2 linked regions of the Fodinibius salicampi genome follow. The protein of the gene in region 2 interacts with the protein of the main gene of each other region in a pairwise test. Links are inferred from orthologs where the notes say so. Each region holds a gene or a part of one and is shown on either strand. Other genes may lie near its edges. The genes, in order: leuS and ligA.

What was found.
Region 1: the proteins of ligA (region 2) and leuS interact in binary tests that used the Escherichia coli proteins (3 or more experiments, as listed by UniProt). The link is inferred for Fodinibius salicampi from one-to-one orthologs.

The regions. Positions count from the first base shown.
Region 1 is NZ_BAABRS010000001.1:404,791-414,492, reverse strand. What follows is about bases 4,194-7,395. They hold leuS (leucine--tRNA ligase), read right to left. Parts: upstream 7,007-7,395; coding sequence 4,394-7,006; downstream 4,194-4,393. Other genes in these bases: ABEB05_RS01670 (class I SAM-dependent methyltransferase), read left to right, coding at 7,372-7,395; ABEB05_RS01680 (GH3 family acyl-acid amido synthetase), read left to right, coding at 4,194-4,362. In the rest of the region: ABEB05_RS01695 (Maf family protein), read left to right, coding at 8-616; mazG (nucleoside triphosphate pyrophosphohydrolase), read left to right, coding at 704-1,474; ABEB05_RS01685 (citrate/2-methylcitrate synthase), read left to right, coding at 1,659-2,822; more of ABEB05_RS01680, read left to right, coding at 2,926-4,193; more of ABEB05_RS01670, read left to right, coding at 7,396-8,043; ABEB05_RS01665 (acyl-CoA reductase), read right to left, coding at 8,071-9,150; ABEB05_RS01660 (LuxE/PaaK family acyltransferase), read right to left, coding at 9,193-9,702.
Region 2 is NZ_BAABRS010000002.1:759,488-773,113, forward strand. Bases 8,522-11,415 are described here. They hold ligA (NAD-dependent DNA ligase LigA), read right to left. Parts: upstream 11,018-11,415; coding sequence 9,026-11,017; downstream 8,522-9,025. Other genes in these bases: ABEB05_RS11055 (HD family phosphohydrolase), read right to left, coding at 8,522-8,887; ABEB05_RS11065 (helix-turn-helix domain-containing protein), read right to left, coding at 11,027-11,415. Also shown: ABEB05_RS11030 (hypothetical protein), read left to right, coding at 20-625; ABEB05_RS11035 (trypsin-like serine peptidase), read left to right, coding at 787-1,935; ABEB05_RS11040 (serine/threonine-protein kinase), read right to left, coding at 2,109-4,814; ABEB05_RS11045 (ECF-type sigma factor), read right to left, coding at 4,827-5,399; site-specific tyrosine recombinase XerD, read right to left, coding at 5,518-6,450; more of ABEB05_RS11055, read right to left, coding at 6,431-8,521; more of ABEB05_RS11065, read right to left, coding at 11,416-12,070; ABEB05_RS11070 (ComF family protein), read left to right, coding at 12,220-12,933; ABEB05_RS11075 (hypothetical protein), read left to right, coding at 12,984-13,616; ABEB05_RS11080 (histidine phosphatase family protein), read left to right, coding at 13,618-13,626. UniProt on the Escherichia coli protein: DNA ligase that catalyzes the formation of phosphodiester linkages between 5'-phosphoryl and 3'-hydroxyl groups in double-stranded DNA using NAD as a coenzyme and as the energy source for the reaction.

The sequences.
Region 1 (9,702 bases), on a different replicon or contig from region 2:
GTCTTTTTTGAATTCCATTATCCTTGCATCCGGAAGTCCCCGCCGTAAGAAACTACTCGAACAAATTAATTTAACGTTTCGTGTTCAAGTCAGTACTGTGGATGAACACTATGATCCTAAACGTCCGCCAACTGATATTGTTCAGATTCTGGCAGATCGAAAGGCCCGGGACATTGCCCAAAATACCGCTTTAAATTTAGTTATAGGTGCTGATACTATTGTAGTTTACGACAACAAAATATTAGAAAAACCGAAAAATCCACGACAGGCAATAAAAATGCTGATGGAATTAAGTGGACAAACACATACCGTATTGACCGGTGTAGCCCTCTATAAAACCTTTGAAGATAAGGACCCCCAGTACCATCATTTTGTGGAACAGACAAAGGTTACCTTTGGTGAAATTGATGCCGACGACATCTCCATCTACGTTAAAAGCAGGGCTCCAATGGATAAAGCCGGTGCCTACGGCATTCAGGATGATTTCGGGGCGCTTTTTGTTAAGCATATAGATGGGGATTACAATACCGTTGTGGGGTTTCCCTTGTATAAATTCTATCGCGAGATGAAAAACTTTGCTCCTGAATATCTTGCCGATAATATGAATAAAGGGTAGTACTTCTTCCGTTCATCCGGGATATCAGAAGTGCCAACTTTTGCTTACATTCCGAGAAATAAAATCGTTGAACTTTATATTTTTCTGATGGAAGCAACAAGAAGTTTCGATGACTTGGTCAAAATCGTCAAAATTCTTCGCAAAGAATGTCCTTGGGATAAAAAACAGACCCACGAAAGCCTCAAGGACCACTTAATAGAAGAATCTTACGAGGCTATCGAGGCTATTGACATGGAAGACTTTGAAGAGTTAAAGAAAGAATTGGGAGATGTTTTGTTACAAGTGGTCTTTCACAGTATTATGGCCGATGAAACCGATCAATTTAATATCGGAAATGTCATTTTAGCTATTCAGGAAAAGTTAATTCGACGTCATCCACACGTATTTGGAGATACCAAAGCTGATAACGAGCAACAGGTTGCTGAAAATTGGGAGAACATAAAACTTACGGAAGGTAAACGATCTGTTTTAGAAGGTATTCCCAAAAAGCTTCCCGCTCTAATCCGGGCTCAACGGATGCAGGAAAAAGCAGCCAATGTTGGTTTCGACTGGCCAGAAAAAGAACAGGTTTGGGAAAAGCTCGAAGAAGAACTTGACGAATTTAAGGAAACGCTGGATGGTGAAAATCATCAGGCAAAACAGGACGAATTAGGGGACCTTCTTTTCTCACTGGTCAATGTAGCCAGGAATTATAAGCTTGATGCCGAAGACAGTCTCCGCTCAACGAATCGCAAATTTATTCGACGCTTTCAATATATCGAGGAAAAATTGAAGGAAGACGATAGGGACATCCGGGAAACGCCGCTTGAGGATATGGATCATTATTGGAATGAAGCTAAAAATCATTCCCAAAACTAACCTATTAAAGAGTGTTAAATTTTACGTTTAAGTAAACGCTGTTAAGTCGTTCTGTGTTAAATGACTTAACGATTTATCAGATAAACAGAGTACCTAAATCAAAATCTGATTTTGTGGTTAGCAAATATTATATTTGAGCCCCAATTATAAAGTTTATATCCAATCCAAAAATCGGAGTACAAGAATGGCTGAGAGCTTAAAAAAAGACATTGACTTAAGTCAATATCCGCACATCAATAAAGGATTAGAAGGAATTGTTGCCTTTTCTACTACTAAAAGTTTTATTGACGGACAAGAAGGAAAACTCATTTATGCTGGCTACACTATTGATACCTTGGCGGAAAATGCTACTTTTGAAGAAGTTTGTTTTCTGCTTTGGAATGATCGCCTACCGAACGAATCGGAACTGTCGGAATTAAAAACGAAGTTACGGAAGGAACGGTCCATCCCCTCTGCTGTGATCAATTACTTGGAAAATACCTCCAAAAAAGCGGAGCCGATGGCGGTGCTCCGTACGGCGGTCTCCATGCTCTCAGACTTTCATGAAGTTGACACAGAAAATGATAAAGAATTTTACCTAAATAAAGCGATATCCATCACGGCAAAAATTCCTACTATTATTGCCGCTTATGATCGTGCCCGAAATAACAAAAAAATTGTAGAACCGCTCTCAGATCATAGCACTGCTTTTAACTTCCTTTATATGCTTAACGGTGAAGAGCCGGGCGACCAGGCTGAAAAGACCATGGATCTCTGCTTGATCTTGCACGCTGAGCATGGCATGAATGCCTCTACCTTTACCAACAGGGCCATTTGCTCCACTCAGTCCGATATGTACTCTTCGGTAACCGGGGCGATTGGCGCGCTCAAAGGCCCTTTGCATGGCGGAGCAAATCAGCAGGTTATGAATATGCTGATGGATATTGATGAACAGGATGCCGATCCCGTCGATTATGTGAAGGGACGTTTAAAGCGCAAAGAAAAAATTATGGGCTTTGGTCACCGAGTTTACAAAACTATGGATCCCCGAGCACGTATCCTGCGCGGCATGTCTGAAAAGCTTTCCAGAGAAACCGGCCATGAAACCTTGTATGAATGGTCTGAAGCCATTCTTAAAACGATGAAGGATGAAATTGGAATCGATCCCAATGTTGATTTCTTCTCAGCCACGGTATACTATTCTATGGGTATAAGCCCCGATCTATATACCTGTATTTTCGCTATGAGTCGCGTTTCAGGATGGACGGGTCATTATATTGAACAGGCCGAAAACAATCGTCTGGTACGTCCGCGCGCCCTTTATACCGGCGAAAAGGATCTCGATTGGGTACCGGTTGAAGAACGGTAAGATACTTAACCGATCTTTAGTTTATTTTTGAGCCCCGTTAACTTCGGGGCTTTTTTTATATTTGGCCTGAAATTATATTTGCATCCTAATAATAGTTTTTGTTTTGAACATCCATCAAAGACAGGAAAAACAGCTTTTTGATTTAATACGTACGGCTACCAACACAAAGTTTGGCCAAGAGCATGAGTTCAAAAAAATTCAACGCTACCCGGATTTCCGCGAGGAAGTTCCCATATCTTTTTATAAAGATATTAGCAACCAGATAGAACAGCTAAAAAATGGATCGGCCGATCTATTTTGGCCCGGTCAAATTAACCATTTTGCCGTATCTGCGGGGACTTCAGGCAAAGGAAAACACCTTCCCCTGTCCAATCAGCGATTGCAATCCGATCGGCGTTTCATGCGTATGATTGCCCTGCAATATCTTAAACAAAATCCTAATATATTTGATATTATTGGCACCCACATCAGCCTTCCCGGGGTATTAGAACAAAAAAATAATTTTCAAATTGGTGAAATAAGTGCCTTTACCGCTCTCAAAGCTCCATGGTGGCTTAGCCCCCTGCAACTTTTCGACAGTAATGAGCTTACTAATCTTTCTTTCGATAAAAAAATAGATCGGGTTTTGGAAGAAGGCATCAACCATGATGTAAGAGTCATAACGGCAGCTCCCAACTGGGTACTGACTATCTTCCAGGAATTACTCAAAAAAACTGGGAAGAAACACATCAAAGAAATTTGGCCTAACCTGACCCTTCTGATCTGTGGTGGGGTAAAGCTGGCTAATTACCGTCCCCATTTAGAAAAGCTGATCGGCAATAAAGAAGTCCATTTCATTGAAACGTACGGAGCCTCCGAGGGATATATCGGTTTTAGTAGTCATGTAGATCGTGATGACCTCAAGTTGGTAACCGATAACGGTATCTTTTTTGAATTTATCCCAAATCCGCTGCCCGATCCCGATTCCATGTCTATTCAGGAAACCGTTCCACTATGGGAAGTAGAACCGGATACCCCCTATGCCCTGCTCGTAACAACCAATGCGGGCCTCTGGCGATATGCTTTAAATGATATTATTGAATTCACGCAACTAGATCCGCCGCGTATTAAAGTAATGGGACGCGTAAGCGAAATGCTCGACGACTATGGAGAAGCGCTCTATGCCTATGAGGCCGAAGAAGCACTTCAGCAAACGGCTGACAGTATGGGACTGACGGTTGGCAAATTTACCGTAGGGGCACAAATGGGCAGTGAACAGGATATCCCACGTCATTTTTGGTTTATACAAACCGATGAATCCCTTCATTCAGATACATTGGATAAACTTGCCAAGCGTCTAGACGATACTATATGCCAAATGAACAGGCACTATACCATTCGCCGAGAAAATAACACCCTTGGCCAGCCTCAGATATATACTATTTCACAACAGCAGGTAAATAACTGGCTGCAGCAAAAGGGAAAGGAGAAAGCCCAGGGAAAACTTCCCGCTATCCTCCGTAAAGACCGGGATATTAATTACTTCAAAGGCTTTCAATAAATAAGAAATAACCCTGAAATAATATAAGCTTCTACTTCACTACCAGGTTGACGATACGTTCGGGAACAAAAATTTCCTTAACTAGCTTGCCCTCTTCCAGATATCGTTCAACGTTTTCAACCGCTTTAGCCTCCGAAAGTACATACTCTTTATCTTTGGCTTTGTCGCGGGGAACATATATTTCTCCCCGCACTTTGCCATTCACCTGGATGGGATACATCTGGGTATCTGAGATAAGGTATTTTTCCTTAAATTCCGGCCAATCAACGTAGGCAATGCTCTGTTCATGACCCAAACGCGACCAGAGCTCTTCAGAGATATGCGGTGCAAAGGGTGAAAGCAGTTTCATGAAACTTTCGAGCAGTGCCTTCGGATGTTCATCCCATTTATTCGCCTCATTAATGAAGATCATCATCGCTGAAATTGCCGTATTAAAAGACAGGTCTTCTACGTCCTCTGTCACCTTTTTAATACACTTATGTAAGGCTTTCAGCTGTTCTTTAGAAGGCTCGGTATCTTGTACCGACTCGTTCAGCTCTCCGCTTTTCTCATCAATAATTAATCGCCACACACGACTCAAAAAACGATAGACCCCGTCCACATCTTTGGTGCTCCACGGCTTAACCTGTTCCAGAGGCCCCATAAACATCTCATAGAGCCGCATGGAGTCAGCCCCGTACTGTTCTACAATATCATCGGGATTAACTACATTACCCCGTGATTTGGACATTTTATGGGCCTTGGCATCGACCGTTACATCAGTACCCTCAATAACAAAATCGTCGCCTCTTTTCTCAACATCACTTTTATCCAATTTCACTTTCTCAGTGTAAACTCCAGGACCTCCTAATTCTTCATCTGATAAATTTTCAACAGTTTCATAATCAATCCATTTTCCATCCTTCTTAAAGCCGGTAAATTCCATCTCGCCTAAAATCATCCCCTGGTGCACCAGCCGCTGAAACGGTTCCTTGGTAGAAACTACCCCGCAATCATATAATACTTTATGCCAGAATCGGGCATACAACAAGTGCAACACACTGTGCTCGGCTCCGCCCACATACATATCTACAGGCATCCAGTATTTTTCCTCATCGGGATCTACGGGGCCTTCCTCAAAATGGGGACTGCAATAGCGCAGATAATACCAACACGAACCGGCCCACTGGGGCATGGTATTCGTTTCCCTTTTGGCCGGTTTTCCTGTTTCAAGATCGGTAGTATTGACCCAGTCCTCGGCTTTGGCCAAGGGTGGATTGCCATCATCGGTTGGTTCAAAATCATCCATTTCCGGGAGGGTCACCGGAAGCCCATCCTTCGAAACAGGTTTGGGTTCCCCATCTACGTGAATAATGGGAAAAGGCTCGCCCCAATACCGTTGGCGCGAGAATAACCAGTCCCTCAGCTTATAGTTTACTGCTTTAGTTCCGGCATTATGCTCTTCCAGCCATTCAATGATCTTCTTTTTAGCCTCGGGAACATCCAGTCCGTTGAGAAAATCACTATTGATCGTCTTCCCTTCCCCGGTATATGCTTTGCCGTCAAAATCTTCGGGTGGTTCTACCGTACGGATGATCGGCAAATCAAATTTTTCTGCAAACTCCCAGTCACGCTCGTCCTGTCCCGGTACAGCCATAATAGCGCCCGTCCCGTAGGTAGCTAATACATAGTCAGCTACCCAAATTGGAATTTCTTCTCCATTTACCGGATTTACCGCGTAAGCCCCGGTAAACACACCCGTTTTTTCATCACTCAACTCCGTACGTTCAAGATCAGATTTCCGCGCTGCTTCCTCACGATAGGCTTCTACCGCTTCCTTCTGATCGTCTTCAGTTATAGTATCAACCAGATCATGCTCCGGAGCCAACACCATATAAGTAGCTCCGAAAATTGTATCGGGACGGGTAGTAAATACGCGCAGGGATTCATCATAATCGGCAATCTCAAAATCAATTTCGGCCCCAATGGATTTTCCAATCCAGTTACGCTGCATCTCTTTAGTAGATTTCGGCCAATCGAGATCATCAAGTCCCTCAAGCAGACGATCCGCATATTCGGTAATTTTCAGCACCCACTGACGCATGGGCTTCTTTACAACTGGATAGCCTCCCACCTCACTCTTTCCGTCAATTACTTCTTCATTTGCCAAAACGGTTCCCAACTCCGGACACCAGTTTACGGGCACATCGTCTTCATAGGCCAGCCCTTTCTCATAGAGTTTCAAAAAGATCCACTGGGTCCATTTATAATAGTCGGGATCCGTTGTATTGACTTCCCGATCCCAGTCATAACTAAAACCCAGAGATTGTAATTGCTCACGGAATCGATCGATATTCTTCTGCGTAGTATCCCGCGGGTGTGTTCCCGTCTTAACAGCATACTGCTCGGCGGGCAATCCAAATGCATCCCATCCGATCGGATGCAGTACATTGAAACCATTCATCCGCTTATAACGGGCCAGAATATCTGTTGCGGTATAGCCCTCCGGATGTCCTACATGAAGGCCCGAACCACTGGGATAGGGAAACATATCCAACACGTAATATTTGGGCTTATCATGGTCCTCCGGCGTTTTGAACGTTTTGTTCTCTTGCCAGTACTGCTGCCATTTAGTTTCAATTTTTTCGGGACTATACGAGCTCATTCAAACGTTTGGTTAAAGCTTAATTATAATTCTGGGTAATAGGCTAAAAGCGCTCTTATACAGGTATGTAATAAAATAATACGCTATTACTCTATATTATTACTGATCCAATTATTGGCAATTCATCAGCGCTCTTATGCATAAGTTGCCAAAGATAAGAAAAAAATGGACTGGTTTGAAGAAGGGATTAGCCGAAATTGCTAAATATAGTAAAAGTTGACATATCTCTGGATTTAGAAGTTAATTCGTTTCCATTCCGAACATCCGAACTGAAAACAATACCGCTATTGAATTTAACTCTGTAATTTCGCACAATAAATTAGAGCATGAAGGAAACAAATACTTAACCTAACAGTTGCTGCATTATGAGACAATCAGAAAAGAAGACCCTACTATCGAAGAGTACCACAAAAAAATTAAAATATTTAATAGTGGTTGTATTAACCATTGTACTGTCGAGTCCCGTGGCCTGTGCCCAAATTCCAGGGAATGCTGATGATACTAACTGGCTGATTGAGGTTCTTGAATTAAAGGAGGGCTCTGTGGTGGCCGACATTGGTGCGGGAGATGGCGATGAGACCATAGAAATAGCAAAACATGTTGGTCCCAACGGACATGTATACAGTACCGAACTTGGATCAGAAAAAATACAAAATTTACGAAGCGCTATTAACGGAACAGAATTAAACAATGTTACCGTTATTGAAGGAGAACCAGCACAGACGAACCTGCCTGAACAATGCTGTGATGCCTTGTATATGCGCAGAGTTTACCACCATTTTGGGAACCCAGCCTCAATGAATAAAAGTCTTTGGAAATCGCTGAAACCAGGGGGACGAATTGCAATCATTGACTTTGAGCCGCGGGGTTCCGAAGCTGAACCTTCAGGCAGAGACTCAAATGATCAGCATGGGGTTACCGCTGAAACAGTCGTCGATGAATTAGAGCATGCTGGCTTTCAACTAATTAATTCCGAGAATAAATCTGGCAGGGATATCTATGTGGTCATGGAAAAACCGGAGATGATCGCTGAATAGGCTTTTATAGAACCGATAGTTAATCCGTTAGCCGATCAACCACTCCAATGTATCCACTCCATCCGGTTTCCAGGAAAGCGAGGGCTGTTGTGCATTGGATAAAAATTCAGTTTGCTCACCATAGCCGGGAATTGCTACTTCCGGGTGAGCTACATAAATGCTCTGTAGCTGGGCGGCATATTTTTCGCCTAATTCTGCCACCTTCGATTCATCACCTTCTACCCAATAGCACACAAAATCCTGGTCAAATTCTAGGCCTCCCTCCTGCAAAAGAAGATATTCCAGCCATAGCTGTGAACGCTCTACGGCTTTGTTATAGGCGAACTGCTGCCTGAGTTTAGGAGGTGGAAATTCATGTTGTGGATTCGCTTCCCAAAATGACCGTATATAATCGGATAGTTCATCTTTAATTTCCTCTAAAGAAAAAGGGGAAACCACAATACCGACTGATCGACAACCCTTTCCACCATATCGTAATACACCATCCACTAAATTCTTTATTGTTTTCTCATCTTTGCGATCGAAAAAAGCCATAGAAAAATGCGCCGTGCGGATAAGATATCGGGTATTATCTTTTGCCAGGTTGTACTCTTCAATGGCTTGCTTTACCCCAGGCACAGATGATTCTGAACCTGCAAAAATAATAGCGTCATGGGGCATATCTTCAAAATCATCAAGCCGGTGCGTCCACTGCACATCACGATCGGTCCACATTCCCGTCTTTTTAATTTCGTTCAAAAAAGTAGGCAGTAGATACGGATCTTTCCGTGAGACTTTTCCCGTATAGCGGGCTCCGCTCAACAACGTAGCAAAAGCATCCTGGAATCCTACTAACGGCAGATTCCCCGCATGCAGGCACATTACGTTTTGTCCGGAGGCATTATTTTCCTGTTTGTGATCAAGCTCAGCACGTTCAGCCCACTCCTCCACGGCATCTCTATCTAAACTCTCCTTTATCACTTTAAGGGCATACTTTACATCTTCGAAACTAAAGTATCCTTCGCGAATGGTACGGTCAATGGCATCCATCAGGTAATGATTATCGTTGCTGAGCCAATTATCGGAGGCCTCGAGTAATGTATCTATACGTTTTTGCAATTCAGCCATTATGTTACCTGGGTCCTGAAGATTTCTCTGTGAACTACTATACTAATCTTCTTCGATTAAAAAGTTACAGCCACGCAGATCTTTGGGATTCCACCGTCCCAGTATCTGGAACCGCCCTTCTGGGTCCATTACGCCCTTATCATGGGTTAGTAAAAACGAACAGCTGTGAACATTGGCTAAATCAATGACGGCAATAAGCCCCTCCCTATAGGCTGGTAACACTTCTGCGGGATTATCGGGATTTCGAATGGAAACCTGCATCCAGGGGACGGTTTTAAACCATTTTCCTCCGGTAGCATACGCTTGGCTCAGTAGCTCCGCCATGCCGTATTCGGAGTGAATCCGGCTTTGGTCCAGTCCAAATCCCCTGCTCAGTTTTCTGTGGAGCTCTTTCCTGCTTATCTCGCGCTTATGGGTTTTCATCCCGCCGGTTTCAATGATCACACTATTTGAGGGGATAGAAGGAACATCCAGTTCCAAAAGATCCAACAGTCCAAATGCAGCACCGAATAGAATCAGTTGTTTTCCACTTTGTTTGACTTCCTTAATATC
Region 2 (13,626 bases):
TGAACCAAAGTTCAATATTATGCAAAAATCGATATTTACCCTATTCTTTTCACTGTTAATACTATTTTTTGTTTCTTGTGATAACACCGGTACCGAACCAGAACCCCTCGAATTTGTAACTGAACCTTCTGATGATTTAACACAAATGATTGAAGAAACTCCGAGTGATTTTACCTGGGAGTATTTCGGGCCAAATATTCAAATTAGCCTTCAGTCAGATAATGACTGGGAAGGAGAACTGGTATTATCCGGTTTCCAGATTGCAAATAATGAAATTATAGATCGAATTACCACTAATTCCTATCCGGCTAATTCTGAAATGCTATCCGGAGATGGTATTCTTGGAAGTGATTTAACTATCGATTTTCACGTCCCGGGTTGGGGTGATTGGAAAGTAATATCCGATATAAACTTGAAGTGGAATAATACAAAGGTTCAGGAACATATTGAGCTTTGGGAAGTGAATGAGAGTTGGTCTCCTTCTGAAATTGAGGATGCGATTTTATCAGAAGTTGATCTTGAAGAAAATGAGACGCTCTTCGTGGTGTATGCTCAACTTGCAGGAGAGTCTCCGGAGAGAGAACAAACTATACGACCGTTTGGTTTGCTCATGAGAGAAGAGTGATTTCCTACTAGAAAAGGCGATGACAGAGAAGCTAACTTTACAGTCTGCTAGTGGGTATTTGGATCGATTTGTCCTCATTCCGTATTTAATCACGCATATTACTATGTAGAAGAATTATAAGACAAATCAATGATTCAAGTTAAATTCAAGAGGTGACCTTTATGGGAACACAGAAAAGTTACTTAACAACTAAGAATTCTAATTTTTTATCTTCTCTTCGGTTTATTGTTAAGCAGGGTGGTATTTTATTTGCAGGTTTATTCCTGTTGTTTGGAATCTCCGCCTGTGATATTACCGAGGAACAGGCAGAAGAAAAGGAGGGACAGGAAGAAGTAGAGTTTGTTAATCAGGAAATCTCAACTGAAGAGGCTGCAGAAGCCCGGGATTTCTGGACCACTGAGCGACTACAGCAAGCGGAACCGTATCAGCCTGAGTGGGAAAGCCACGAAGAGGAAGATCCTCCAGGTACACAACCTAACTATGATGTACCTGGAGAATCCGTGGAGTTACTGCAAAGGGAAGGAAATCCTCCTGAAGTGATGAAGGGAAGTGATACGGGTACCAAGAGAGTAAATAAAGATACCCAGGTACGTGATGCTTCCCAGGTTAGTGAGAACTATACTCAGTATCCATACCGATCAGTGGGTAAGGTATTTTTTACAAAAGATGACAACTGGTTTTCATGTAGCGCTTCAGTTATAGCATCGGAGAACCGGAGTGTGGTTTGGACCGCAGGGCACTGTGTGTCTGAACAAGGAGAAGAAGACTGGCATGATAATTGGATCTTTATACCTGCTTATGAAAGTGGGGACGAGCCACTTGGAAGATGGTCAGCTCGTGTAAAAACAACGATAGTTGCCTGGCATTCGGGCGGAAATCGTAACTATGACTTAGGTGCGGTTGTTGTTGAAAAACGCGACGAACGACCTATTGCCTCCGTTACCGGTTCGCTCGGATGGTGGTTTAATGCTTCCAGAAATAAAGATTGGAGAGTGCTTGGCTATCCCGGTTCTGGTAATTTATTCAGTGGACAGAAGATGTGGGAATGCTTCGCACCATATGACGGTGCAGATGGCGTCGGTTCAAATCCAGGCCCACGTACTTCTGCCATTGTTGATTGTGATATGACCGGAGGAGCAAGTGGAGGTCCCTGGGTTGTCGCTTTTGAGAATTGTCCCAGTTGCTATATAAACGGCGAAACCAGTTGGGGATGGTGGAGAAGAGGCCATTCTAATCTGAGTACACAGCTGGCCAGCCCGTATCATGGAAGTGCAGCCCATAACCTGCTTCAGTTTGCCGAAGGATTTTAGGTTAACTGATCAAGTAATTTATTTGGATTTTGTGGATGGGGAATGAGATAGTCTGTAGATAATCATGAAATGCCCTCAGCGGTATGAAAGCCACTGAGGGCTTTTTAACGGAACAAATCAAGAGGCTGATCGCAGGAAAATATGCAAGCAGAAATGTAGCTATGGTGGGAAAATTATTTTAATGAATAAGTCTTTGCCAAAGAATCAGCGCTGGAATGGTATCCAAGCTGTTGATAAACCGAGCTGAGTCGCTTTACATTCTGTTGGAAGTCCGGGTGTCCAGTCCCCTGCAACTCTTTTCTTATATCCAGAGCATTTTCCAGTAAATCTTTTGCCTGTGAAATTTTTTTTCTTTTTAATTCCAGCTTTGCCCTGTAACTGTATAGGTTAGCAAAACTGATATTTTCGGAATCATACCTATCCCTCATTATTGAAAGGGCTTCTTTGAAGACTTTATCGGCAGCCTCAAGGTTGTTTTTAGCTGTAAGCGTTTTTGCCAGATTTGATTTTACGATGCCAACATAGCGATGGTTTTCTCCCAGTGATGAGGCGTAAATATCGATAGCATTGCGGTAGGCATGCTCTGCAGAATTCAGTTGTGCTTTCTCAAACAAAGCATTTGCCAGATTATTGTAAGCAGTGCCGGTTTGTATATGGGAATAACCTAAAAGGTTTTTTCGGACTTTGAGGGCTTGGCGATAGTAGGTTTCAGCTTGATCATAATTTCCTTGATCGACAAGGAATCCGGCAAAATTATTCAGGCTTTGAGCTGTTATTGGATGATTTAGACCATAAATCTTTTTTCGTATTTTCAACGTTTCAGTATAATAAGTCTCTGCCAAATCAAACTCACCCCTTGTCCGGTATAGGACAGCCAAATTATTTTTTATGTTGGCGACTTTAGGATGAATATTGCCATAATTATTTTGTCTTATTCTCAGGGCTTCTTGATAAAACTGTCTTGCTGTTTCCAAATTTCCTTTTGACTTTTCGAGGACCCCCAGGTTGTTCAGGCTGTTGGCAATATCGGGATGGTTGGGCGTTAAATTATTTTGTCGAATTTCCAGAGCCCTATTATAAAGTACTTCAGCCGAATCGAGATTCTCTTTGTACCTCATCAAGGCTCCCAGATCACTGAGTGTTTCGGCATATTGGATATCATTGGGACCCAGAATATTTCTTCGGATATCCAGTGCTTTGGCATAATATGGTTCTGCCTGCTGGGTTTCTTGTGCTTTTTGGTGTAACCCGCCAAGATCGTTATAGATAGATGCAACTTCAGTATTTAATTCGCCATTTATTTTAGTTTGAATGTTGAGGGCACGTTTTAACAGCATCTCGGCCCTGTCATATTCTCCCAGATTTGTATAAACCCTTCCCATAGTATGCAACATTTGACTTTGAACCCCCGGTTGTTCACCGAGCTGATCAATTTGGTTGAGTCCTTCTTCAAGAATAGATTTGACTGGTACTGTTTCTCCGTTGGTTTCAGCGGGATTGCTAGCAGAAAAGAGACTGACTAAAAATTCAGAAGTTTCTTGTGCTCTTTCTGCCTGTAGACGAGCTCTGTTTCTTTCCTGGGTTATACGCCAGGTATAAATGCCAGCAAATGAGACAATCAGGAATATAAAACCCATTGTGGCTGCCAATTCTGTTTGATGCCTTTTAATAAACTTTTTTGCTTTATAACGTAATGTATCCTTTCGGGCAATAATCGGTCTGTTTTGTTTATAGCGCCGGAGATCTTCCAAAAATTGTTCAATAGAATCGTATCGTTCTTCCGGTTCCTTTCTTAACGCTTTCTGAACAATAGCATCCAGATCACCTTTTAACGTTTGGCTAAGTGAAGTAGGCTTTGTATGACGATCTCTTGCTTTCTTTTGACGAATATCATCCGGTAATTGCAAAAACCTCTTGCGGGGTGTCGAATGAGGCTTCGTCCGGATTATATTTTCAATTTCTGTCAGTTTTTTCCCTTCAAAATCAAAGGGATGTGCTCCGCAAAGCAACTCGTGAAATACAATGCCGAGCGTATAAATATCCGTCGCAGTGGTAATCGTCCTGTTCTCTATTTGTTCCGGTGACGCATAGCTGTAGGTAAGCAGGCGGGCTCCCGTTTGGGTCTGGTAAAGGGGTTGTTCCGGGTCTTCATGCTCAAGTAATTTTGCAATGCCAAAATCGAGAATTTTGACTTCCCCATCTTCAGTAACTAAAATATTGGATGGCTTAAGGTCTCGATGAATAATAGCATTTTTGTGTGCATGTTGAACGGCGCGGCATATTGACCGGAAGAGCTGGATCCGTTCCTCAATGGAAAAGGAATGCTGGTTGCAATATTCGTATAAAGACTTTCCTTCTACATACTCCATGACCAAGTAAGGCAACCCTTCCGGGGTTAGCCCCCCGTCCAGAAGTTGGGCAATATTGGGATGATTCAGTTTTGCAAGTATCTGTCGTTCACGCTTGAATCGGGCTACATTTGAAGGAGTTTGCAATCCACGTCGTAATACTTTGAAAGCTACCTGTTGTTTGTAAGTATCATCCGCTCTCTTAGCTAAAAATACAGAACCCATGCCGCCGTGACCGATGAGTTCAATAACTTCGTAGCTGTCTATAGTAGTTCCAACAAGAGCAGCATCTTTCTTCTGGACCTCTTCATTTAAAACATCCTGGGCAAGCTGTTGCTGATAATCGCTAAGTTCTTCCAGGAAACCTTCAGTATCAGATTGTTCGATAGCATCAATAAGGGCGGTAACATCCTGCCTGAGCTGCTTGTCTCCCTTGCATTGTTCCTGTATATAGGCGTCTCGTTCTTTTTTTGTCAGTTCAAGTGCGGTATCTACAATGTTATTTATTTTCTTCCACTGCTGTTGATTCATACCGAAAAAGACCTATTTACTCTCTTTCTTTTTTAATTCCTTGTAGAGCCACCCCCGTGCTTTAGCCCAGTCTCGTTTTACTGTTCGTTCTGAGACTCCCAAAGCATCTGCCGTAGCGTGAACGGTCATCTGTCCAAAGAAACGGAGTGTTACAACATCGGCCATTCGTTGATCCAGCTGAGCAAGTTTATCGAGTTCCTCATCAAGGTCGATGATTTGTTCTGACTCCTGGTGAACTTTTAACAACTGGTCAACGTAGGTAACGTCTTTTTGATCTCCCCCGCGTTTTTTTGCTTTCTTTTTACGGGCATGATCAACCAGTATTTGACGCATACATCTGGCGGCAATGGCCATAAAATGACTTTTATTTTTGGCCTCGATAGCCTCCTGATCAATCATCTTGATATAAACTTCGTGAACTAATTCGGTTCCCGAGATGGTAACTTCTCCATGCTCCGATTGAAGTTGGGAATAGGCCAGTCGTTTTAATTCCTTGTAGATAAGTGGGAAAAGTTGGGAATAGGCTTCTTCATCACCCCGTTGAACTTTTATTAACAGATTGGTGACCTCTGACTTTTTTTTCATTATCCCCGAATCAGTTCTTTTGAGTTTTCCAACGACCTTTTTAAATATATATGCTCTTTTAGGGGTTACAAAACATAAAAGATATTCATAGCTGATATCTTACACATATAACAATATTTTACGCCCGGGGATGAAATTCTTTGTGCACCTGGTGCAGCAGTGAACGATCCACATGAGTGTATATTTCTGTAGTGATGATCGAAGAATGCCCCAGCATTTCCTGGACGGCGCGCAAATCGGCCCCGCCTTCTAAAAGGTGAGTGGCAAAGGAATGGCGAAAAATATGGGGATATACATTCTTTTCAATTCCAGCCCGTTCCGCCGCATCGTTGACAATATTCCAGATGCTCATGCGCGACAGTGGGTTGCCCCGCTGACTGAGGAAAACTTTATTTTGGGATTTTTGAGGATTTTTATCACTCTGAAATTTTGGTCGGACCGTCTCAATATAATGTTCAATAGCTAGTTGAGCAGCCTCTCCAACCGGGACCAATCGTTCTTTATTTCCTTTTCCCAGTACGCGGATAAAACCGATTTCAAAGATGAGGTTATTTAATTCAAGTCCCGTCAATTCACTGACGCGCATTCCTGTGGCATAAAGGGTTTCCATTATGGCTGCGTTACGGATTCCCGCATCGGTTTCGCGATTGGGACTGTCAATAAGCGCAGCAACTTCATCCGGATCTAAAACATCAGGTAGTTCTTTCGTTTTTTGAGGAAGTTCAATCAATTCTGCCGGATTGGCTTCTGCCATTCCCTCTACCACAGCAAATTCATGGAACCCGCGTATACTGGATATATTTCGTGCAATAGAACTTACCGCTAGATCCATTGCAGAAAGCTCTTCTATATATTGTTCTATATGTTGAAGAGTGACTCCATTTAGATTATGAATCCGAAGGTCACGGGCAACAAATCTCAGATATCGCTGGAGATCATTCTTGTAGGAAAAAACAGAATTTTCAGAGAGACTTTTTTCAAGTTTAATAAACTGCAAATAGCGTTGTAACTCTTCCTCGTAGTGCATAGTGTTACGAGTTATAATACTCATCAACAGGTGGAGTGGAGTCTCCTTCTTCTTGTTCTTCGGCTTGTTTACTTTCCGATATTTTTGATCTCTCTGGCTTTTTATCTTCTGAAGACTGATCAGTTGATTCACTTTCTTTTTCTTCATCCGGGTATTCGACACGACTGTGATAAATACCGACTAAAATATTAAGGAATGTTTCCTTAATAGTAGTAAGATCCTTGAAGGTAAGGGGAGTCTTGCTAAGTTGACCCTCACTCACACGAGTCTCGATCATTTTATCAATAAGATTTTCGAGCTTTTGATAATTGGGGTCTTTCATGGCCCGGGAGGATGCTTCAATACAATCAGCCAATAACAGGATGCCGGTCTCTTTAGTTTGGGGGAGGGGGCCATCATATCGAAAATCTTCTTCACGAATCTCTTTTTTATCCTCATCAGCATTTTCCTGTGCTTTATCCCAGAAAAATTTAATGAGGGAAGTGCCGTGATGTGTTTTAATGAAGTCAATAATGATCTCCGGCAGTTTATGCTCTTCTGCTATTTTTACTCCATTGGATACATGGGCTTTGATTACCAGAGCACTCATTCGGGGCTTCAGCTTATCATGTTCATTGCTTTCAGTTTGGTTCTCTGTAAAATAACCGGGGTTCTCCATTTTGCCGATATCGTGATAAAGTCCTCCTACACGACACAACAAGCTATTGGCACCGATGGCTCCTGCTGCCGCTTCCGCAAGGTTAGATACCTGCAGGCTGTGATGGAACGAGCCCGGAGCTTTGGTCATAAGATCCTTTAATAACGGCAGGTTGGTGTCGCTCAGCTCTAATAGGGTAAAGTCAGTAGTAACATTAAATGTTTTTTCAAATAAGAGAATAAGTGGATAGGTAAACAGGATGAAAATGGCATTAATCGCTATGAAAAACAGCTCATTGGCCAGTGCTGTCCATCCCTGAAAAGCCGTCATGCTAAAGGCTATCACAACAATAGTATATGATAAAAATACGATGCCGGGAGTGGTAAAGAAAAACTGCGAACGCTTTTTAATATCACGAACCGAGAACAGGCCTAGGCTACACGCAACTGTAGTTGCTGTTACGTGTTCAAAATTATTGCCGTCAATAAGTCCTGTGAGTAGCGCAAGTGTAATAGTTGCCAATAATCCTACCCTGGAGTCAAATATGATTGTGAGAATAATGGGGGCAATAGCTACCGGGACAATATAGGATGAAATTGTATCCAGCTCGTAGACAATAGAGCTGCCTATACAAATAATTGACATAGCAATGAGCACCAGCAGGAGCAGGGCATTATTCTTAAAGATATAACGTCTGTAAAGGTACAGATAGAAGAAAAAGATGGTGACAATAGCTATTACGGCTATGATATCTCCCCCGTAGCGAAGCCAGCGTTCCATAGTAGTGGCATTTTGGGAACGGGCCTCAGCCAGACTTTCAAGCATAGTTAACTTTTCTTCGGTAACAATATCACCTTTGCGGATAATAACCTGTCCTTGTGCTACCGCTCCTTGTGTAGTAGATACTTCTGACAGGGCTTCCTGAATATGGCTTTGAGTTTCTACAGGATCGAAAAGAATATTCGGTTGAATAACCTGTTCAAATATTCTTGTGCCGGCAGATACAATGTCCTCACTAAAAGTTTCAGATAAGGTTTGTTGAGTAAATACTATAGACTCTTTTATATCGTACAGATTAGCAACATTACGTGTTCGTTCAGTACGTTCTTTGAGATCACGGACAATTACTTTGTTTTTCTCCAGAGCACTTTTGGAAGTATCAATAATGCCTTCTTCAAGTAACTGTGTCGTAATATCAGTAATCTGCTGTTTCAAGACATTGAGAACAAACTCATTACGAACATTAAAGCTGGAAGCAGCAGTCTTATTTTGAATCACCGTTTGCTCATAATGGGTTATCAAAGCCTTCCAGGTATCTTCTGAAAAATCCAGAGGAGCATTTTTTTTCATGTTTACAAATTGAAGGCTGTCTGAACGGCTGTCAGTAGCAGTATCTTCCTTGGCTATTTGCCACTGTTCGTAGCTGTTTAAAACAGGTTCCAGACTTTTGTATAGTGAGTCAAGTCGGTTTTGTATTTGTACATTAGCCTGGGGATCAATGTTGTAAATCGGGAGCGTAGCATCTCTGATGTTTTCGCGCTCCATTGCAATGGTTTCCTGATCTTTTTTAATGGGAAAGGTAAAGGGGGCCGTTAAATTGTCAGCCCTCCATGGTTCTCCGATACTATAATTTATAGGTTCTTTAAAGCTTGTCTGTGGGATGGACGCAATTAATACTCCCAAAAAGCCGAGTATAATAAGAGACCGAATATAGATATTGTTTTGCAGAGACGAAGATTGCTCTTGTTGCTTTTTCTTTTCCCCGATTACAGGAACCTTTCGCTGTTTTTTAGGGGCCAGCCCAAGTTTTTCAAGAATGCTCATAAATATCTTTAGATCTGTCTTTCAAGAGGTAGAAACACTTGGAAGACATTAAAATGTACCTGCAAGATACTTTGATTAACAAATTATACCAACTTACAATTTATTAAGTGATGTTTTTCAATAAAATGCTGTAGTGGTTTATTCAATAAGTTTTAGAAAGTCATTTTGATTAAGGATAGAAATATTTTGTTGTTGGGCTTTCTCGTATTTGCTTCCGGGAGATTCACCTGCCAGCAAGTAATCGGTATTTCCACTTACGGAGGAGGTAACCCGGCCACCATGTTCCTCAATTTTTTGGGTAGCTTCTTTCCGGGTAAAGTCAGGCAGACTACCGGTAAGAACAAAGATTTTATCTGCTAGTTTTTGTGTTTTCTGTTTGTCTTCTTCTTTTCTAAAAGTAAGGCCTGCTGATTTGAGAGAGTAGACCATTTTTAAGTTAGACTCATCATTAAAGAAAGTAACCACTGATTCCGCTATTTTAGGGCCTATAGCATCGATTTCTGAGATGCTCTCTTCATCCGCCTTGATAAGTGCCTCCATTGTTCCAAAAGCATTGGCAAGGTCCCGGGCAACTGTTTTACCAACAAAGCGGATTCCCAGAGCATAAATGAGTCTGTCTAGGGATTGCTCTTTACTCTTTTCTATGGCTGATAATAAATTTTGAGCACTTTTTTCAGCCATGCGTTCAAGAGGCAGAAGTTGTTCTTTGTTGAGCTGATACAGATCTGAATAATTTTTGATTAGTCCTTCCGAAACCAATTGGTCAACCACTTTTTCCCCGAGTCCTTCAATATCCATGGCATCCCGGGAAGCAAAATGGGCAATACGCTGACGTATTTGCGGGGGACATTCAGCGTTAGTACAGCGCCAATCTACATTATCCCCAAGTTTTGTCAGCTCATGTCCACAGGCCGGGCAGTCTTTCGGCATCTTAAATGGTGGATTACGATCTTCCCGATTCGGATTAACGACGCTAACCACCTGGGGAATAATTTCGCCTGCCTTTTCTACAACAACGCGGTCACCCGGACGGATATCCTTACGGTGGATCTCATCTTCATTATGGAGTGATGCTCGTTTAACTGTTGTTCCGGCTAGCTCTACAGCCTTAAGTTCGGCTACGGGGGTTATTTTGCCCAATCGTCCCACTTGCAGGCTAATATCATTAATGGTGGTCGTAGCTTGTTCCGCCTCAAACTTATAAGCGATAGCCCAGCGAGGTGCTTTTGAAGTTGAACCAAGCTGCGACCTGAATTTGTCTTCATTGACTTTAATCACAACCCCATCCGTTTCAAACGGTAGGTTGTGTCTTAGCTCTTTCCACTCTTCAAGCTGTTGATGGACTTCATCAATATTCTTACACTTTTGATAGTACTCGCATACAGGAAGCCCGAACTCAGACAGCATCTTCATCTTTTCCAGTTGGGTGAGCGGCTGGGATTCCTCCAATAGCAGGTCAAAACTAAAAAAGCGAATAGGTCTTCGTGCAACCTCTTTGGGATCCTGCATTTTAAGGGAACCAGCCGTAGAATTCCGGGGATTGGCAAATGGCGATAATCCTTGTTCTTCCCGGTGCTCATTCATCCTTGCGAAAGCCTCTCGCTCCATGTAAGCTTCTCCCCGAACTTCCAAGACCTCAGGATAATCACCTTCCAAAGATAATGGAATATCCCGGACTGTACGGAGATTACGGGTAATATCATCGCCGCGCTCCCCGTCTCCACGAGTTGCACCCAATGCCAGGTCCCCATCTTCGTATCGAAGGCGAATGGCAGTGCCATCAAATTTTAGCTCTGCCATATAGGTGAAGTTGCTGTGATCTAGCCGTTCACGTACCCGGCGGTCAAAATCATTCAGCTCCTCTTCATTATAAGTGTTATCGAGACTTAGTAAAGGTACTGGGTGCTGGATCGTTTCAAAATCACTGCTGGGTTCACCACCGACGCGGCGAGTAGGGGAATCCGGATCCTGAAGGTCAAACTTGTTCTCAAGTTTTTCTAGCTCGGATAGATATTCGTCAAACTTCTTATCCGAAATAAAAGGCTGGGCTTCCTGGTAGTAGGCTTTATTGGCTTTTTCAAGTAAGTCTCGTAGTTCATTGATACGTTCTTGTGCCTGTTTCTTATCCATTGCTAAAATTTATTGACGTTCGAGCTGACGAATAACCGAAGGAGGCGGGGCCCCAATTCCCAGAGAATCGGGTGAAGGTTGCAGCCATTTCGGATCGCCTTCGAAAAAAGATCTGTTTATTTCTATGCGCCCCGTTTGTGGATTAAAAAACTGTTCCTTGAAATTAGTAATAGGGTGACCATTCATTAGCAAAACAATATTATTGATCCCATTACGGAATTGAAATTCATTTACAAAATTAAATCGTATGGCTTCCCCCTCTTCAATCCAATATGGATTAAGAGCTCCGGTAACATCCGTAAATACACGAACAGGTTCCAGTTTACCGTGTGCTGCATAAAGTACTATGGAAAGAGTATCGGACAGCTCGTCTTTTGGAGCCTCTAACTGATTTCTTGTTGATGAAGTCAATTCGGCACTATCATTATTTTCTATAGCTGGAGAGCTGGACTGAAGAGTACCAGATGGAACGGTCGCCTGTATAGGCGTTTCCTGCTGTGAAGAGCTTTGGCCATTCTCTGTCGGTGGACGAAAATAAAACCAGTAAACAAGGAATGCTGCCACACCAAATAAAAGAAGGGTAAAAAAGACAGGCTTCCATTTTGGTCGCTGCTTGCTGAATGGAGAAAAACGTTCAGCCATATTAACCCAGTCGATAGAAGTAACCTTTTCAGATCTTTTTAAAACTATATCTTTTTGGGTAGTGCTGGTAGCAGGGTCGTTTTTTTGTCTTTTTTCGGAATTAGTTTCTTTTTTATCCGTTGTCGGTTCTTCCGGACGTAACTCATCATCAACAAGGCTGCCGTTATAGTGGCCTTTTTCCATCTGGTCGAGCGCATGGATGATTTCCCTTTCATCAATAGCAAGTGTACTGGCATAACTGCGAACATAGCCACGGATATATGTCGTTGTACCGGTGATATCCTGGAAAAGAGAATCATCCTCAATAGCATTTAGAATATGTTTCGGAATTTTTGTGGACTGATGGATCTCTTCTAAACTAATTCCTTGATCCTTCCGAATGATCGCCAAATCATTTCCAAGTGATGGCATAGGATAAATGACAGATTATAAGTGATTAATAACCGTTGAATTGACCGTAAATCTAAACAAATATGACGGTAGGCAAAAGTTTTAATAGGTAATACAATTTTATTTGTAAGGATTTGATTGCAAAATGATCTTACCTAGAAAAGTATTCAATGAAGAAGATGTTTCAAAATATGGTAAGAGGCATTTCAGGGGTGGTTTTCCCTAATGTATGTGCATGCTGTGGACTTGAAAATACTGAACATCAGCGTCTGCTCTGTTCTTTTTGCCTTCAGGAACGGTTTGAGGATGCTAATCCTGACAATGCCCCTGTTTCAAGTGATATTATTTTACCGGAAGGCGTGATTGCCCAACACGCCCTATGGCAGTTTGACAAAGGGGGCGACCTACAGGACTTATTACACTTATTGAAATACGAACAACTGACAGGTATTGGGGTTGACTTGGGACGTGAATTGGGAGTCCGAATAAAGAAGCATTCTTTGTTGAAGCAAAAACTAAGCTTTTTTCCAGCTGTCCTTTTGCCTGTCCCATTGCACTATCTAAAATTTCGGTACAGGGGGTTTAATCAGGCATTTAAAATAAGCTTGGGATTTCAGCAGGTTTGGAACGATCTGTCTATTTGTGATATTAAAAGCGTAGTAAGAGATAAAAATACGCGCACTCAAACGGGACTTTCTCTAAAAAGACGTCGTCAAAATTTGAAAAATGCATTTAAGGTAAAAAAGCCTGCTGAGATAAAAGATAAGCTTGTCGTCATTATAGATGACGTTTTTACCACCGGAGCCACTACTTTTGAGCTTGCTCATACGGTTTTAGATAGTGGTGCCAAAGAAATAGTAGTATTGACGGTTGCACAGGCTTAATCCTCAGTATTAATTCGTTTTTTCAAAAAAAGAAGGATATTTTTAAGGTTATGAATAGATTTAGCTCGCAACGTCAAAACTTATTTTTAGAAACAAAGCTGGGTATCGTTACCCGAACAGGAGACTGGTTCCATACTACATCCAAACATATTAAAGAGTTTGTCCCAGGGCTTTTGGAGAAACGATCACTTGATTTACTCGTCGAGGAAGCTATTGCCTGGGTGCGTAGTGCGGATAGCCTGTCCTTGACTTTGTTGCTTCTTTTACTGCTTTTTATCCATCCCATATTTGCAGCCGTTATTGCTATTGCTTTCCATTTTTTTTGGTATCGCTTTAAAAGTGGTTTTGTTACGATTTACTTGGGCAAACTGCTCAAGTTTATGAATAAAGATGGGTACCTCTTAATGACTTCTTTGGTCATTATTAGCCTTTTAGGAATAGACGGACAGTATTTGGCGGTGGGAATAGGGCTAGTCTTCTTTTTCCTAATGAAATTGGGACTCCTTAAGATGCTTTGGGATAAGATGGATAAAGGTAGCGATAATCATCTAACACTTAACGATCGTGTATTTAAGATGATTCTGGTGAGGTATGCAATGTTTTATAATATGGCACCGGCTGAAGTACAAACAATGGAAGAACGATTTAAAGAACTAGCAATAAGCAGGAAAAAAGGGAACTAGCGTGAGTATA